DNA from 2 places in the Dickeya dadantii NCPPB 898 genome. Region 2 is predicted to be linked to the other one. Evidence: predicted binding sites of a transcription regulator. Region 2 holds the regulator's gene; the other holds the start of a gene.

Region 1 (8,761 bases), 2.1 Mb from region 2:
TACGCAGGCTCTCCAGAATCTCATAAATATGTTCTTCACGCGGCTGCAGCCGGACGTTGGGATACTGCTGCCGATAGCGGCGCAGCAGCGCCAGTACCGCCGGGTGGAAGGTGACTGCGCAGGAGAAGCCGACATTGATCGCGCCGCTTTCCCCGCGGGCGATGCTGCGTACTCTCTCCACGGCCGAATCGGCCAGTTCCAGAATATGACTGGCGTCCTGATACAGCGCTTCGCCAGCCTCCGTCATTTCCACGCCACGGGTCAGCCGCTTGAACAGCGGCGTCCCAATTTCCCGCTCAAGTTTTTGAATCTGTTGGCTTAACGGCGGCTGTGATATGCCGAGAATTTCCGCCGCGCGGGTGAAATGCCGGGTTGAGGCCACTGCGACAAAATAGCGCAGGTAACGTAATTCCATATATTTTCGATCTCCAAACGGCCACATCTCTGTATTGGAACTTTGGTGTGACGAAGGTCAATATTCAAGGGAAACATTAAATAAATTTAAGTTGATCATCGTCAGAAGGGAATGGATATGAAAGATGTTAACTGCGTCGACCCCTGTGTCAGGGAACTGGCCAGCTTTGCACTTCATCATCAGAAACAGCATCCAGAGTGCGTTATTTATCAAACGTCATTAATGAGCGGGCTTATTAATGGCGTTTATGAAGGTAACATCACCATGGAAGAACTTCTGAAACATGGCGATTTTGGATTAGGGACGTTTAATGATCTCGACGGCGAACTGGTGGCGCTTAACAGCCGCATCTTCCAGCTCCGTGAGGATGGCAGCGCACGTGCGGCGCTGTCGAATCAGAAAACGCCTTTCGCGGTAATGACCTTTTTCCGGCCGACGGAGCAGATCCATTTCGGACAGGCCACCAGCCGCGAAGCGATTCATCAGCGCATTAATGATTTGATTGCAACAGATAATCTGTTTTGTGCCCTGCGGATAGATGGCCGCTTTAGCCACGTGGAAACCCGTACGGTACCTCGCCAGGAACGTCCTTATAAACCGATGCTGGAAGCGATTGCCCAACAACCCACGTTCCGTTTCGAACAGTGTCAGGGCAGCGTTATCGGTTTCCGTAGTCCTGCCTATGTTCAGGGGATTAATGTTGCTGGTTATCACGAGCATTTCATCACCGATGACCGCAAAGGCGGCGGACATATCCTTGATTATCGACTGGAAGAAGGCGTATTGACCTTTGGCTCTATCGCCAAACTGGTTATTGACCTTCCCCGCGACAGGGATTTCCTGAAAGCCAATTTATCCCCTGAAGATCTCGATAGCGTCATTCACTCTGTGGAGAGCTGAAGCGTCGAGCAGGTACTGAAAGCAAAAGCACACTGTTATGCAGAGGATAAACATTATGGAAAATATGGATGGTCAACAGCATTGGTCTAGCGGTGCGGAGCTGATCGTAAAACATCTTGAACAGCAAGGCGTCAACTATGTCTTCGGCATTCCTGGTGCAAAAGTAGACCGCGTGTTTGATTCGTTGGTGGATTCGTCGATCCAGACCATTCCTGTACGGCATGAGGCCAATGGCGCCTTTATGGCGGCCGCCGTCGGGCGTCTTACCGGCAAGGCCGGCGTGACGCTGGTGACGTCGGGGCCGGGCTGTTCGAATCTGGTGACCGGGCTGGCTACCGCGACGGCGGAAGGTGACCCGCTGGTAGCGCTGGGGGGCGCGGTCAAACGCGCCGACCGCCTGAAGCTGACCCATCAGAGCCTGGATACCGTCAGCCTGTTTCAGCCGGTGACCAAATACAGTGCTGAAATCACGGTGTCGTCCGCGATTTCAGAAGTGATGGCTAACGCCTTTCGCGCCGCTGAACTTGGGCGGCCGGGCGCGGCGTTCATCAGTCTGCCGGAGGATATCGTCAATGAACCGGTGGACAGCCCGATTCTGGCCCGTACTGCGCTGCCAACCCTCAACAGCGCGCCGCGTAAGGATGTTGAACGGGTGGCCGGGCTGATAAAGCAAGCCAAAAATCCGATCCTGCTGCTGGGGCTGATGGCCAGCCAGCCGAAAAACGCCGAGGCGCTGCGCCGCCTGCTGCATCACAGCCGCCTGCCGGTAACCAGTACCTATCAGGCCGCCGGGGTGATTGATCAACAGCATTTTGACCATTTTGCCGGACGGGTCGGCTTGTTCAACAACCAGGCCGGCGACAAGCTGCTACAGCAGGCAGACCTTATCGTCACGGTCGGTTACAGCCCGGTAGAATATGCGCCGGCGCTGTGGAATTCCGGCAATGCCACGCTGGTGCATATTGATGTGCTGCCCGCCGAAGTAGAAAGCGCCTACCGCCCGGATGTGGAACTGGTTGGCGACATCAGCATCACCATTGATGCGCTCAATGAGCAACTCAGTTCGCCGATCGTGCTGTCGTCACAGTCGGCGGCGATTTTGGAAGAGCGCAGTCAACTGCGTCATGAACTGGCGACCCGTGCCATCAACATGGACGGCTTCGCCATCCATCCGTTACGGCTGGTGCGGGTGATGCAGGATCTGGTCAATAAAGACGTTACCTTGTGCGTGGACATGGGCAGTTTCCATATCTGGCTGGCGCGTTATCTCTACAGCTTCCGCGCTCGTCAGGTGCTGATGACCAACGGCCAGCAGACCATGGGGGTGGCGTTGCCGTGGGCGATCGCCGCCGCGCTGGTGAATCCGAAACAGAAGGTGGTGTCGGTGTCCGGGGATGGCGGTTTCATGCAGTCCAGCATGGAGCTGGAAACCGCGGTGCGGCTGAAATCCAACATTCTGCACATCATCTGGGTGGATAACGCCTACAACATGGTGGAAATTCAGGAAGAGAAAAAATATCACCGCGCTTCCGGCGTCAAGTTCGGGCCGATTGACTTTAAAGCCTATGCGGAAGCTTTCGGCGCTAAAGGTTTTGCCGTGGAATCCGCCGCCGAACTGGTGCCGAAACTCTGGCAGGCGATGGATGTAGACGGCCCGGCGGTGATCGCCATTCCGGTGGATTACTCCGACAACCATTACCTGATGGAGAACGTGAATATCAGTCAGCTGATCTGAGCGTAATACGCTCGGTTCAGGTGCTACGATCCTACCTGCTGCAAGGCTTTGCAGCCTTTTGAGCCGTATTCGCCTGTGACGAATATTTCATCGTAAACGCCGTATGGCGAATGTTGAATGTTTCGTCACAGGCGCTGGTTGCTCCACGCGTCCTGAAGCCCCCGATAGTAATAAGGGGCTTGACCGGCCTGTCGCGGCGTTTGACGCGGCAGGTTCCGGTTCGTTATTGGCAGGACGCGCGTTTTTTGTCACTTCCCGCCACGTATCGACAAATCGCACAATCGGCGATTTGTTTATCAGTAGATAGATGATCAGTAGATCGATTATCAGTAAATCGATTATCAGTAGATCGACTGATACAACGCCTCAATCTCCTTCACGCTGGCCGGGCGCGGATTGCCGCCGGTGCAGACATCGTCGAATGCCGCCTGCGCCAGTGCCGGAATATCCTGTTCTTTCACGCCGACCTGACGCAATTGCGCCGGGATATCCACATCCTGCGCCAGTTGCCGCACCGCCTGAATCGCCGCGTTTCGCGCCTGCGCCAGCGGCATGACGTCCGCGCCTTGTACACCCATCGCCACGGCGATGGCGCGGAATTTCTCACCGGTGTATTCCGCGTTCCAGGCCATCACATGGGGCAACAGAATCGCGTTGGCGACGCCGTGCGGGGTGTTATAGAAAGCGCCCAGCGGATGCGCCATACCGTGCACCAGCCCCAGACCGACGTTGGAAAAACCCATGCCGGCGATATATTGCCCCAGCGCCATCGCTTCCACGCCATGCGGTTTACCCGCTACCGAATCACGCAGCGAACGGCTGATGATTTCGATGGCTTTGAGGTGCAGCATGTCGGTTAATTCCCAGGCACCCTGAGTGGTAAAGCCTTCGATGGCGTGGGTCAGGGCGTCGATACCGGTGGCGGCTTTGAGTGAGGCGGGCATGCTGCTCATCATGTTCGCGTCGATAAACGACACGATAGGGATATCGTGTGGGTCGACGCAGACGAATTTGCGCCGTCTCTCTTCATCGGTGATGACGTAGTTGATGGTGACTTCCGCCGCGGTGCCGGAGGTGGTGGGAATGGCAAGAATCGGCACGCTGGGTTTGCGGGTGGCCGCGACCCCTTCCAGGCTGCGCACATCGGCGAATTCCGGGTTAGTGATGATGATGCCGATGGCTTTGCAGGTGTCCTGCGGTGAACCACCGCCAATAGCGATCAGGTAGTCGGCGCCGGAGGCCTGAAAACGTTCGACCCCCTGCTGGACAACGGCGATGGTCGGATTGGGAATCACGCCGTCATAGATGTCATAAGGCAGGCCCGCCTTGTCCATCAGCGCGGTGACTTTACCCGCTACGCCGTACTTCATCAGTTCCTTGTCCGTCACCACCAGCGCTTTGCGAAAGCCGCGTCGCTGCACTTCTTCAGTCAGGTGAGCGATGGCGCCGCTGCCAAAATAGGACGTTTCATTCAATATCATTCTGTGTGCCATGATTTCTCCTTAACACATTGATTTTTAATCATTGAGGCGAATCGGTTATCCATTTGCGCCAGTAGCCGGTGTGGTTACAGTAGCCGATAGGGTTAATCGTTAATCTAGTCGTGTGCCGTGCAGGGAGAGGAAAAAGCTCGCTTCTGGTTGATAAAAGTCAACCCTTTGTCAGATGGATCACTCGCCGATGAATCCAGTGTGAAACCAGCCGGGACTCACCGCCTTCTCACGGCTGCCATCCGCCGCGTCGTACTGTCGCTGGCGGGAAGATGTCCACGACGGCGATCACAGAATCAGTAGGTGAGGGGAGCGGAAGGCAGTCGTCGCTTTACCTGAAATAATCTAATTTTAGGGTTTTTTCGCATTACTTAATCTAATTTAACTTGTGATTGTCTCTTCTGACATCAAACCAAAAAATCAAGTTTTAATAATTCGTGGTGTTGGTTTTATTTTTTAATTTGGCGCTAAGTTTTAATTATGTATATTTTTTCAGATTTATATCCTGATTGGGTGATTGGGTAATTCAAGGCTGTTCTGGCTTTTTATATAGATAAACTTATGGTTGAAGGAGTGGTGGAACGCGTGCTTCGGTGGTAAGTTCTGGGGCAGGATAAACGTTTGCGTCGTGGGGCCTGGCGTCACAACGCGCGGCTAACGTAGAGAGAAAAGAATGGCAAACCACACTCCGTTGTATCAACAGCATCTGGCCGATGGTGCCAAAATGGTGGACTTTCATGGCTGGATGATGCCGCTGCACTACGGCTCTCAGCTCGACGAACATCACATCGTACGCAATAGCGCCGGCATGTTTGATGTGTCGCACATGACCATCGTGGATCTGCGCGGCGTTCGCGTGCGTGAATTTTTACGTTATCTGCTGGCGAATGACGTTGCCAAACTCACCCAGCCCGGCAAAGCGCTCTATACCGCCATGCTGACGCCGTCCGCCGGCGTGATCGACGATCTGATCGTCTATTTCCAGACCGAGGACTATTTCCGGTTGGTGGTGAACTCCGCCACCCGCGAGAAGGATCTGGCCTGGATCGTCGAGCATGCCAAACCGTTTATGGTGGAGATTACCGAGCGTGAGGATTTGTCGCTGATTGCGGTGCAGGGGCCGCAGGCGCAGGAAAAAGTACGCCGCCTGCTGACCGATGCCCAGCGCGAACAGGTGGCCGGCATGAAACCTTTCTTTGGCGTGCAGGCGGGCGACCTGTTTATCGCCACCACTGGCTATACTGGCGAAGCAGGCTATGAAATCGCACTACCGCAGGAACAGGCGGTCGGCTTCTGGCAACAGTTGCTGGCGGCCGGCGTCAAACCCTGCGGGCTGGGCGCGCGCGACACGCTGCGCCTGGAAGCGGGCATGAATCTGTACGGTCAGGACATGGATGAATCCGTCTCTCCGCTGGCGGCCAACATGGGCTGGACCATCGTCTGGCAGCCGGAAGACCGTCAGTTCATCGGCCGCGAAGCGCTGGAGCGCCAGCAGGCGGAAGGCACTGAACAACTGGTCGGCCTGGTGATGACCGAAAAAGGCGTGCTGCGTCACGGTCAGCCGGTCCGCTTTACCGATAATCATGGCGTTATGCAGGAAGGGGTGATCACCAGCGGGTCGTTTTCGCCCACGCTGGGCGTCAGTATCGCCCTGGCCCGTGTTCCCGCCGGTATCGGCGAACAGGCTATCGTGCAGATTCGCAATCGCGAGATGCCGGTGCATGTGACCAAACCCAATTTCGTCCGCGCCGGCAAGGCGTTGGTTCAGTTTTAATTTTTGGCGTTAATGGAAGGAGAAGGTGGCAATGAGCAATGTTCCGGCAGAATTGAAATATACCTCGTCCCATGAATGGGTGATGGCGGAAGGCAACGGCGTTTACAGCGTGGGCATCACCGAGCACGCGCAGGAATTGCTGGGCGATATGGTGTTTATCGACCTGCCGGAAGTGGGCAGCACGGTCAACGCCGGTGACGACTGCGCGGTGGCGGAATCCGTCAAGGCCGCGTCCGACATCTACGCGCCGATCAGCGGCGAAGTAGTGGAAGTCAACGAAGAGCTGGAAGGCGCGCCGGAGCTGGTGAACAGCGCGCCGTATGCCGAAGGCTGGCTGTTCCGCATCAAGGCGTCTGACGAAGACGAACTGAACGAATTGCTTGATGCCGCCGGCTATCAGGCGCTGCTGGAAGAAGAAGACAGCGACGAAGAAGAATAAGCCTGACGCCCCGTTCGCTCCCCGCAACGGGGCGTTTTTATGGTCCGCTTGTTTTTATGATTGGTTTGAATGTGCTGCACATCACTGTGCCAAATGCAGGAAATTCCCCCACATGACCCAGACTCTCAGTCAACTCGAACACGGCAGTGCCTTCACGGAGCGCCATATTGGCCCGTCAGCCGCTCAGCAACAGCAGATGCTGGCCGCCATCGGCGCGGATTCGCTGGACGGGCTTACCTGCCAAATCGTCCCCGCCGATATCCAGTTGCCCCATCCGCCGGCGGTAGGCGACGCCGCCACCGAGTATCAGGCGCTGGCCGAACTGAAGGCGATCGCCGGCCGCAACCTGCGTTACAAAAGCTACATCGGCATGGGCTACCACGCGGTGCTGACGCCGCCGGTGATTCTGCGCAACGTGCTGGAGAATCCGGGCTGGTATACCGCGTATACGCCGTATCAGCCGGAGGTGTCGCAGGGTCGTCTGGAAGCGCTGCTGAATTTCCAGCAGGTGACGCAGGATCTGACCGGTCTGGAGCTGGCTTCCGCCTCGTTGCTGGATGAAGCGACCGCCGCCGCGGAAGCGATGGCGATGGCCAAACGCGTCAGCAAACTCAAGCAGGCCAACCGTTTCTTCGTTGCCGACGACGTGCATCCGCAGACGCTGGATGTGGTGCGTACCCGCGCGCAGACCTTCGGCTTTGACATCGTCACCGGCAACGCCGCCGACGCCGTGAAGTATGACGACGTCTTCGGCGTATTGCTGCAACAGGTCGGCACCACCGGCGAGTTGCACGACTATCGCGCGCTGATGTCCGAGCTGAAAAACCGCAAAGTGATCGTCAGCGTGGTGTCGGACATCATGGCGCTGGTGCTGCTGGACGCACCGGGCAAACAGGGCGCCGACATTGTGCTGGGATCGGCCCAGCGTTTCGGCGTACCGATGGGCTACGGCGGCCCGCACGCGGCGTTTTTCGCCTGCCGCGACGAATACAAACGCGCCATGCCGGGCCGGATTATCGGCGTTTCGCGCGATGCCGCCGGCAACACCGCGTTGCGCATGGCGATGCAGACCCGCGAGCAGCATATCCGCCGCGAAAAAGCCAATTCCAACATTTGTACCTCGCAGGTGCTGCTGGCCAACATTGCCGGCATGTACGCGGTGTACCACGGGCCGCAGGGGCTGAAGCGCATTGCCGGGCGTATCCACCGTCTGGCCGACATTCTGGCCGCCGGGCTGACCCAACGCGGTCTGACGCTGCGTCATCAGTACTGGTTCGATACCCTGACCGTTGAGGTCGCCGATAAGGCGGCGGTGCTGGGTCGCGCGCTGAGCGCCGGTATCAATCTGCGCGCCGATCTGGATGGCGCGGTCGGCATCGCGCTGGATGAAACCACCAGCCGCTACGACGTGCTGGCGCTGTTCGCCGTATTGCTGGGCGACGAGCACGGGCTGGATATCGACACGTTGGATACGGCGGTCAGCAGCCAGTCGGCGTCGATCCCGGCGGCGTTGCTGCGCAGTGACGACGTTCTGACGCACCCGGTATTCAACCAGTACCACAGCGAAACCGAGATGATGCGCTATCTGCACCGTCTGGAAAGCAAGGATCTGGCGCTGAATCAGGCGATGATCCCGCTCGGTTCCTGCACCATGAAACTCAATGCGGTGGCGGAAATGCTGCCGATCACCTGGCCGGAATTCGCCGAGCTACACCCGTTCTGCCCGACCGAGCAGGCGCTGGGTTACCGTCAACTGATCACGCAACTGTCCGACTGGCTGGTGCAACTGACCGGCTATGACGCGGTGTGTATGCAGCCGAACTCCGGCGCGCAGGGTGAATACGCCGGTCTGCTGGCGATCCGCCGTTATCACGAGAGCCGCAATGAAGGCGAGCGCAACCTCTGTCTGATCCCGAGCTCCGCCCACGGCACCAACCCGGCCTCCGCCCAGATGGCGGGGATGCAGGTGGTGGTGGTGGCCTGCGACAAGCAGGGCAACATCGACCTG
Region 2 (8,761 bases):
GCGTCGGAAACCTGGTAAACCGCCGCCAACAGCATCAGGTGCGAGGCCATCGCCACCACATCCGGGTTTTTGTTGTACAGCATGGCGATGGGTTCACGCAGCGTGATGGTAAAGATAGCCGTACACATCGCCAGCAACACGCCGGTGGCGATGCCGGTACGTGCCGCCACCCGGGCGGCTTCCACCGAGCCTTCGCCCAGCCGATGACCGACGCGAATGGTGGCGGCGACGCCGACAGACAGCGGCAACACGAACATCAGCGAGCTGAAGTTAAGCGCGATCTGGTGGCCCGCCACATCCACCACCCCGAGCGGCAACACCAGCAGCGCGACAATCGCAAACAACGTCACTTCGAACAGCAACGCCAGCGCGATGGGCAACCCCATGCCTGACAGGCGCTTGAGTACGGCCCAATCCGGCTTTAATTGGGTTTTGAACTGACGAATATCTTTCAGCCAATAGGCGTGGCGGGAATAGGCCGCCATCATCAACATCATCATCCAGTATACGGAGGCGGTCGCCACCCCGCAGCCGACGCCGCCTAACTCCGGCATACCGAGCTTACCGTGAATGAAAACGTAGTTGATGGGAATGTTGATTAGCAGACCGATAAACCCGATCACCATCCCCGGCTGGGTTTTGGACAATCCTTCACACTGGCTGCGCAGCACCTGGTAGAACAGATAGCCGGGGACGCCCCATAGCAGCGCGTGCAGGTATTTCACTGCCTTGTCGGCCAGTTCCGGCGCACCGTCGTGCATCAGGTTAATGACGTATTTCCCCTGATAGAGCACGACCATGGTCAGGATGGAGATAGCCGCCGCCAGCAAAAACGCCTGCTGAGTCTGATGCGCGATGCGGTCGCGGCGTCCGGAGCCGTTGAGGTTAGCCACTACCGGCGTCAGCGCCATCAGCAAACCGTGACCGAACAGGATCGCCGGCAGCCAGATGGACGTGCCCACCGCCACCGCCGCCATATCGGTGGCGCTGTAGGAGCCTGCCATGATGGTATCCACCACACCCATTGAGGTTTGCGACACTTGCGCGATGATGACCGGAATAGCCAGCGCCAGCAAATGGCGGGCTTCTGATAAGTACTTCTGCACGAAAACACCTTCCTAAAGCAGGATGGAGAGAGACCTCTAATACAAGAGAGAAAGGCAATCATCCTTTATTTATGCAAAAAAAGATGAAGCATTGTAACGATTTGCCAACGGTAAACCAATGGCCGGCTGACCAAGAGTGATCCCGTTTGGTTTTCCTGAGGATATGGTGCAAACTGCCAGACATTAGTGAACGTTGTCTCTCCCGAGCGCAGACTCGCCGCGTTCACGTTTATTACTGATCAGGAGGCAAGACCAGCACCATGTTTACCGGTATTGTTCAGGGCACGGCGACCGTCGTGTCGATTGATGAAAAACCCAATTTTCGCACTCATGTCGTTCAACTGCCCACCGAACTGTTGCCGGGGCTGGAAACTGGAGCTTCCGTCGCGCACAACGGCTGCTGCCTGACCGTCACCCAAATCGATGGCGACCGGGTGAGTTTTGACCTGATCAAGGAGACGCTGCGACTGACTAATCTGGGTGCAGTCAACGTCGGCGATCGGGTTAATGTGGAGCGCGCCGCTAAATATGGCGATGAAATCGGCGGGCATGTGATGTCCGGCCATATTATGTGTACGGCGGAGATCGTCAAAATCCTGACGTCGGAAAATAATCACCAGATCTGGTTCCGGTTGTCTGATGAATCGCAGATGAAATATGTGCTGCACAAAGGCTTCATCGGCATTGACGGCATCAGTCTGACGGTGGGGGAGGTGACCCGCAGCCGTTTTTGCGTGCATCTGATTCCGGAAACGCTCCAGCGCACGACGCTGGGTCAGAAACGGCTGGGCGATCGCATCAATATCGAAATCGACCCGCAAACCCAGGCCATCATCGATACAGTCGAGCGCGTCCTGGCGCGTCAGGCGCAGCAGGCTGCTGCACAGGCGGAGCAGGGCGAATAAGCACTTTCTTCCCTGGCACGTTCTCCCATCATGAAAACCGGCAGCCTGGCTGCCGGTTTTTTGCTATCGGGATGTGGATTCGCCGGGGGCCAGGATTATCTGGGGACTCGCAAGCCGCCCTCTACACCGCCCACACTGAATACTATTTGCCAGAGTTGGAGATCACGTGCGCGAAACGCGCCGGCACAGGCGTTGAGGTAGTAGCAGAACATCCTATGGAAGCGATCGGAGTAACGTTCTGACAACGTTGGCCAGTGTTGCTGGAAACGATCATACCAGGCCATTAGCGTACGATCATAGTCTGCGCCGAAATTGTGCCAGTCTTCCATCACCAGATAGGGTTCGCTGGCCTGGGCGATATGCTTTATTGAAGCCACGCAGCCGTTGGGGAAGATGTACTTGTCGATCCAGGCGTCTACATTTAGTCTGGCGTTGTTCGATCCGATGGTATGCAACAGAAACAGGCTGGTGGATTTGAGGTTTTTTCTCACTATCTGGAAAAGGGTATCGTAATTTTTCGGGCCGACATGCTCAAGTAGGCCAACAGCAGTGATACGATCGAACTGCCAGTTCATATCGTTCATATCGCGATAGTCCTGCAGCAGAATAGTGACATCCAGATCCTGACAGCGCTGCTGTGCCAGCGTCTGCTGTTCGCGGGATATGGTAACGCCGGTGACGCTGACGCCGTAATGGCGGGCGGCAAATTCCGCCAGCCCGCCCCAGCCACAGCCGAGATCCAGCAGAGTCATGCCGCGACGCAACTGCAGCTTTTCGCAAATCAGGCGCAGCTTGTCTTGCTGCGCCTGTTCCAGCGTTTCGGCCTGTTTCCAGTAACCGCAAGTGTATTGCATGTAGGGGTCGAGCATCATGGTGAAAAGATCATTACCGAGGTCGTAGTGCTCCTTGACCACGAGCCGGGCCCGGCGGCGAGACTGCCGGTTGGTCAGCCGTGCCATCAGGATCCGTAGCGTATCTTGCCAACTGTGAGGAAGCCGTTTTTCCAGTCCGGCACTTAACACGCGGTGGAAAAATATGTCCAGCCGTTCACATTCCCACCAGCCATCCATATAACTTTCGCCCAATCCTAGCGAGCCTTCACGTAGTATGCGTTTGTACATACCGGGATTTTTGACCTGAATATCAAACGGGCGTGAACCGTTAATGACGATGTCGGCAGCCGATAGCATTTCATTGACAATCCGGAACCAGGATAGGTTAGCTGCATCCAGCTCCTCCACATAAGATAAACTCATAACTTCTCCCTACCTTGCCGGAAAATACCTGTGCAAGGAACACATTAGACAAATGTACCCACAGAGGGCATTCGGTGGACTCAATCCATCGTCAGCCCTTGGATGTCCCAGAGGAAATAAGAGAAAAGCGGTACGAAAGGCGTCTATCCCTGGCCGTAAGAAAAAGATGCGGCGGTCAACAGACCGTATAGAAACGAAGGCGATGCGTGATGCCGAAAGCATCGTCTGCTCATAATTATTGTCGTTAAAGACAGTGAGGAGTGTATGACTGCTTTAACCCGACGACAAGAATTCGTTGGGTTAAAGCAGCACGTTAAGTCATGTGTTCAGCTGCGATAGCACGCGTCGTCGCCATGTGTGGCGCGGGATGCCGCCTGATTGAAGAGCCAAACCGAGATATAACAGAATCGTCTGAATTTTAACGACGGTAATCGAGGAACGGGCCGTCGGCGACGGAGCGGCGTTCGATCAGGGTCGGATGCACTTCGATGGTCTGGGCTTCCTCACGTTTGCTGGTAATGCGGTCGAGCAACATGGAAAACGCCGCCTGCCCCAGCCGCTCCTTGGGCTGGTGAATGGTGGTCAGCGCCGGGGTAAAATACCGGGAGTGACGAACATTGTCATAACCGATCACCGAAATATCCTGCGGTACGCGCAGCCCCAGCTCGTCGGCGGCGCAAATGGCGCCCATCGCCATGATGTCGCCGCCGCAGAATACCGCCGTCGGCCGCTGTTTCTGGGCCAGAATCTGGTGCATCGCTTTGTAGCCGGATTCCGGTTCGAAGTCGCCCTGAACCACCCATTCTTCCCGTAGCGGAATGTCGGCTTCTTTCAACGCTTTCAGGAACCCCAGGTAACGCCCGCTGCCGGTATTGCGCCCCTGAGAACCGGGAATGGCGCCGATGTCGCGGTGGCCGCGCTCAATCAGGTAACGTCCGGCCATATAGCCGCCGGCAAAGGCGTTATCGATGATGGTATCGGTAAAATCGCTGTGGGCTTCGCCCCAGTCCATCACCACCATCGGGATATGGCGGTAATCCTCCAGCATGGACAGCAGTTCCGGCGGATATTCGGCGCACATCACCAACAGGCCGTCGACTCGTTTTTGCGCCAGCATGGAAAGGTAGGCGCGCTGTTTGTCCTGATTATTATGGGAGTTGCACAGGATCAGCGTGTAGCCTCTGGCGTAGCAGCTGTTTTCCACCGCTTCGATGATTTCGGCGAAATAGGGCGCCTCGCTGGATGTCGCCAGCAGGCCGATGGATTTGGTGTGGTTGACTTTCAGGCTGCGGGCCACTGCACTCGGCGAATAATGCAATTCATCGATGGCCGCGCGCACCGCAGCCTTGGTCTCTTCGGCGACGAAACGTGTTTTATTGATCACGTGTGATACGGTTGTGGTCGAAACGCCCGCGCGTTTTGCCACATCTTTGATCGTTGCCATCTAAAGTGACTCCTGAACTCATCTGTTACAGTAGGTTGTCTGTTACAGCAGTAAATATGTTGTTAATCGTTTGCCTGCGTGAATTCATCTCCTGCCGGACAACAAGGCAACATTTCAGGAGGAGACATGCCGAGGTGTGTAGCTTGAGGGGAGGGCTGACGCTTCGACCAACGCAGTGTATACAGTAAACTGCGGATTTTGGCCGATTTAGAGCAAAAGTGGAAGAGGCAATTCGTTTTATCTCTGTGACGCAGAAAGCGGTTTTTTGACGCCGCTCGGGTGATAATACACCTATGCTTTATGATGTTTCCCCACCTGCCGGGATCGGGGTTTGATTCAGACATGACGGGATGACGGCGATCATCGGTCACATACAGGAGAATACTATGGATACTAATTTGAAAATGTCGCTGTTCACCACAGTGGCTTCACTGGCAGTGATCATCATCTTTAGTCTGAGCGCGGTGCTGAACTGACGGCGTGGCGCTAACGGCGCCTGGATCGTCAGCGACACATTCGTCGCTGTCAACGGCAGGTACCAGAAAACGGCTATCGAAAAATAAAAAGGGGCGCGATGCCCCTTTTGCCGTATTTGGATAGCGTCATTCCAGCGGAAGCGCTTTAACGCATGGTAATTGTTTAACGCATGGTAATTGTTTAACGCATCGTCTTCGGCGTGACCACGCGACGGGCGCCGACGTAATGATCCTGCCAGTAGTCTTCGCTCAGCTTGCTGATTTTGATATCAGCGCCGGAACGCGGCGACTGGATGAAACGACCATTGCCGAGATAGACGCCTACATGGTCGGCAGCACCGCGGTTGGTTATCCGAAAGAACACCAGGTCGCCGCTTTCCAGTTCGCTTTTCTTGATAGGCGCGGCGTCGCGCAGATGGAACATCTCATTGGCGGTACGCGGAATCGTGATTTTCACCACATCTTTATAAGCGTAATACACCAGCCCGCTGCAATCGAAACCGGAGTAGGGGGTCGCACCGCCCCAGTGGTAGGGTTTGCCGATCTGGCTCATCAGCTTGTTCATGGCGGTCAGTTTGGCATGCTGATAGCGCTTTTGGTGAGCGGCGCTGATGGTCAGCGAGGCTTTATCTTGCTTGCCTTTTTTGCTCTTGCCGTGTGGTGATAGGGTAGCGGTTTCGTCGACGGCGGCAGGTTTGCCTTTTTTATTTGCCGTTTTGGCAATAACGGTTTCATGCGTCTTGTGACTGCTCTTCGCCTGTGCCGGAGCGTCCTTTTTCGTGGTTTTGCCGGCTGGCGTTTTAGCCTGCACGCTTTTTTCCTGCGTCGGTTTCTTGCTGGTTGCGTGGGCTGAGGTCGTGGTTGTCACCGGTTTTTTATCGTTGTGCGGTTTGACGTTTTTATCGTGAGCGGCGGTGGGTTTGGCAGGCGCGGTTTTGGCGGTTTTTTCCGGCTTTTTGTCATGAGTGGGCGCCGCACCCTTTTTGGTATTTTTAGCAACCTTGCTTTTTTTGGATTCCTCAATAGCTTTATTCGCCGTTTCCACGCCGGTTTTGCGCGGAAAAACCGCAGCGCTATGTGGATTAGCCTGTGCCAGGTTAAAAAACAGGTTACTGAAAAATAATAAAAAGAGCGTAATAAATAAACGCATGATAATTCTGACCGAATGTTGTCCTCAATCGTTCAATCTTTACAGTATTCCCGAAAATGACCTGATAAAAAAGTGGGGAATAAGGCATTGTTACTACAAAATAGTGAGAAAACGTTAACAACGATGCCTGCTGCTTAATTATCAGCCGATTCGGTGCTGTTTTGTTCTGGCTGACGCTCAGCTGGATAAAACCCTACAAAAGATAGCGTTTTTTTGTGGCCGTCGCTATCGTTAGAATACAAAGCAACAGAAGCGGCACGGCACGGTATGCCGCGAGTCATATGAACAGCCGTTGACGGGCTGCTCATCACGCCCTTGAGGAAGCAATAAAATGACGACAACGACACTTGAAAAAATTCAGCTTCAGATCGCTGAAAACCCGATTCTGCTGTACATGAAAGGCTCGCCCAAATTGCCGAGCTGTGGTTTTTCTGCCCAGGCGGTCCAGGCGTTGTCGGCGTGTGGCGAGCGTTTTGCCTATGTGGATATTCTGCAAAACCCGGATATCCGCGCCGAATTGCCCAAATACGCCAACTGGCCGACTTTCCCGCAGCTGTGGGTGGATGGCGAATTGGTCGGCGGCTGCGACATCGTGATTGAGATGTACCAGCGTGGCGAACTGCAGCAACTGATTAAAGAAACCGCCGACAAATACCGCTCCCAGCAGGCGGAACAGCAGTAATCCTTCTCTCTATCAGGCAGCCCGGCATCAGGCAGCCCGGCGCTGCCTGATATCGTTTTAATCGTTACGATTATGATGCTTTGATGCCGCAGGGTATTGGCACGACCACCGGTGTTCGCGCCGGCTTACCCTTCACTGCCGACGGCCAGCGGCGTTTCGGTATCGGTTCCTGAGGCCAGCGGCCAGCCGCCCATGCGCTTCCAGCGATTGACCAGTTCACAAAACAGCTGCGCTGTCTGTTCGGTGTCATAGAGCGCTGAGTGCGCCTGGCTGGCGTCGAACGGGATCTCCGCTGCAATACAGGCTTTGGCCAGCACCGTCTGCCCCAGCACCAGCCCGCTGAGCGCGGCGGTGTCAAAGGTGGCGAAAGGGTGGAATGGGTTACGTTTCAGGCCGCAGCGTTCTGCCGCCGCCATCAGAAAGCTGTGGTCGAAGGTCGCGTTATGGGCCACGATGATGCCGCGATTGCAGTTCTGATCTTTGATTCCCTTACGCACGGCTTTGAAGATTTCATGCAGCGCTTCATATTCGCTCACCGCGCCACGCAATGGGTTGGCAGGGTCGATGCCGTTGAAGGCCAGCGCTTCGGGCCGCAGAATTGCGCCTTCAAACGGTTCGATGTGAAAATGCAAGGTTTCGTCCGGCTGTAACCAACCGCTTTCATCCATTTTCAGCGTTACGGCTGCAATTTCCAGCAGCGCATCGGTTTTCGCGTTGAACCCGGCGGTTTCGACATCGATAACAACGGGGTAAAAGCCACGAAAACGCGCGTTCAGGGCGTTCAGGTTATTTTTCTCAGCCATTCGTTTCTTATTTCTTCAGTAACATGCAGTGCGCATTATGGCAAATTCCGGCGGGGGATGCAGCAGCCGTACATGACGGCGGATAACCGTTCCCCCGAAAGACAGGCGCCTGTCGGCACCTGAACAGCAAAGGCGGGATGATTAATTGCCCAGTCCCTGACCGGCCTGCGAGCGTTTGATCAGCTCGATTTTGTAACCGTCAGGGTCTTCAACGAAAGCGATAACGGTGGAGCCGCCTTTGACCGGGCCGGCTTCACGGGTAACCTTGCCGCCGGCCTGACGGATACGTTCACAGGCACCCGCTACGTCATCCACACCCAGTGCGATATGACCGAAGGCGGTGCCCAGTTCATAGCTTTCCACGCCCCAGTTGTAGGTCAGTTCGATCACGGCGCCTTCGCTTTCCTCGGTATAGCCGACAAATGCCAGAGAATATTTGTATTCCGGATTGTCGCTGGTGCGTAGCAGACGCATGCCCAGTACCTTGGTGTAGAAATCGATAGCGCGCTGCAGGTCGCCAACGCGTAGCATGGTATGAAGTAAACGCATAATGACCCCTATTTTGATCAGTGGGTTAACCGTCATGGGCGATACCGGGTGCATTCCGTTACCGCCTGAAACAACAGGGCCTGAGTATAACGTCGTTGCCGGGGGGAGTCCAAACCTGTGGCCGGGCGCTGCTTTTCAGGTTCGCTTGCTGAAAAAAGGGTGAGATAAACGGGAAGATGGCGGTTAATTACTCGGTAACGTTACGGAAAGCTTGCCAGTGACGGCAATCAAGGTTTCAATAAAGACGTCAGATGAGGAGGTCCTGTGGCTGAGCAGCTCGAACTTTTTCCTGTTCCCAACCCTTGCCGGGGTATCTGCCAGGCGGATGACCGGGGCTTCTGTCGTGGTTGTTTTCGCAGCCGCAGCGAGCGTTTTAATTGGGGGACAATG

The links. The regulator PurR, encoded in region 2, represses purine synthesis genes. The targets are predictions, from matches to a motif close to CANGCAAACGTTTGCNTG.
Region 1: gcvT (glycine cleavage system aminomethyltransferase GcvT) is a predicted target of PurR. The motif match lies at 5,151-5,168, and genes of this name have one in related genera.

What each region holds. Positions count from the first base shown of each region.
Region 1 covers NZ_CM001976.1:684,147-692,907, forward strand. The annotation lists gene DDA898_RS03620 (LysR family transcriptional regulator) at 1-415, opposite strand, end outside; gene budA (acetolactate decarboxylase) at 527-1,315, shown strand; gene alsS (acetolactate synthase AlsS) at 1,371-3,050, shown strand; gene fucO (lactaldehyde reductase) at 3,392-4,543, opposite strand; gene gcvT (glycine cleavage system aminomethyltransferase GcvT) at 5,214-6,314, shown strand; gene gcvH (glycine cleavage system protein GcvH) at 6,346-6,753, shown strand; gene gcvP (aminomethyl-transferring glycine dehydrogenase) at 6,866-8,761, shown strand, end outside.
Region 2 covers NZ_CM001976.1:2,830,416-2,839,176, reverse strand. The annotation lists gene DDA898_RS12930 (MATE family efflux transporter) at 1-1,106, opposite strand, end outside; gene DDA898_RS12925 (riboflavin synthase) at 1,367-2,011, shown strand; gene cfa (cyclopropane fatty acyl phospholipid synthase) at 2,107-3,267, opposite strand; gene purR (HTH-type transcriptional repressor PurR) at 3,686-4,711, opposite strand; gene cydH (cytochrome bd-I oxidase subunit CydH) at 5,098-5,187, shown strand; gene DDA898_RS12910 (C40 family peptidase) at 5,369-6,337, opposite strand; gene DDA898_RS12905 (Grx4 family monothiol glutaredoxin) at 6,669-7,019, shown strand; gene rnt (ribonuclease T) at 7,145-7,822, opposite strand; gene gloA (lactoylglutathione lyase) at 7,964-8,371, opposite strand; gene DDA898_RS22380 (DUF1289 domain-containing protein) at 8,636-8,761, shown strand, end outside.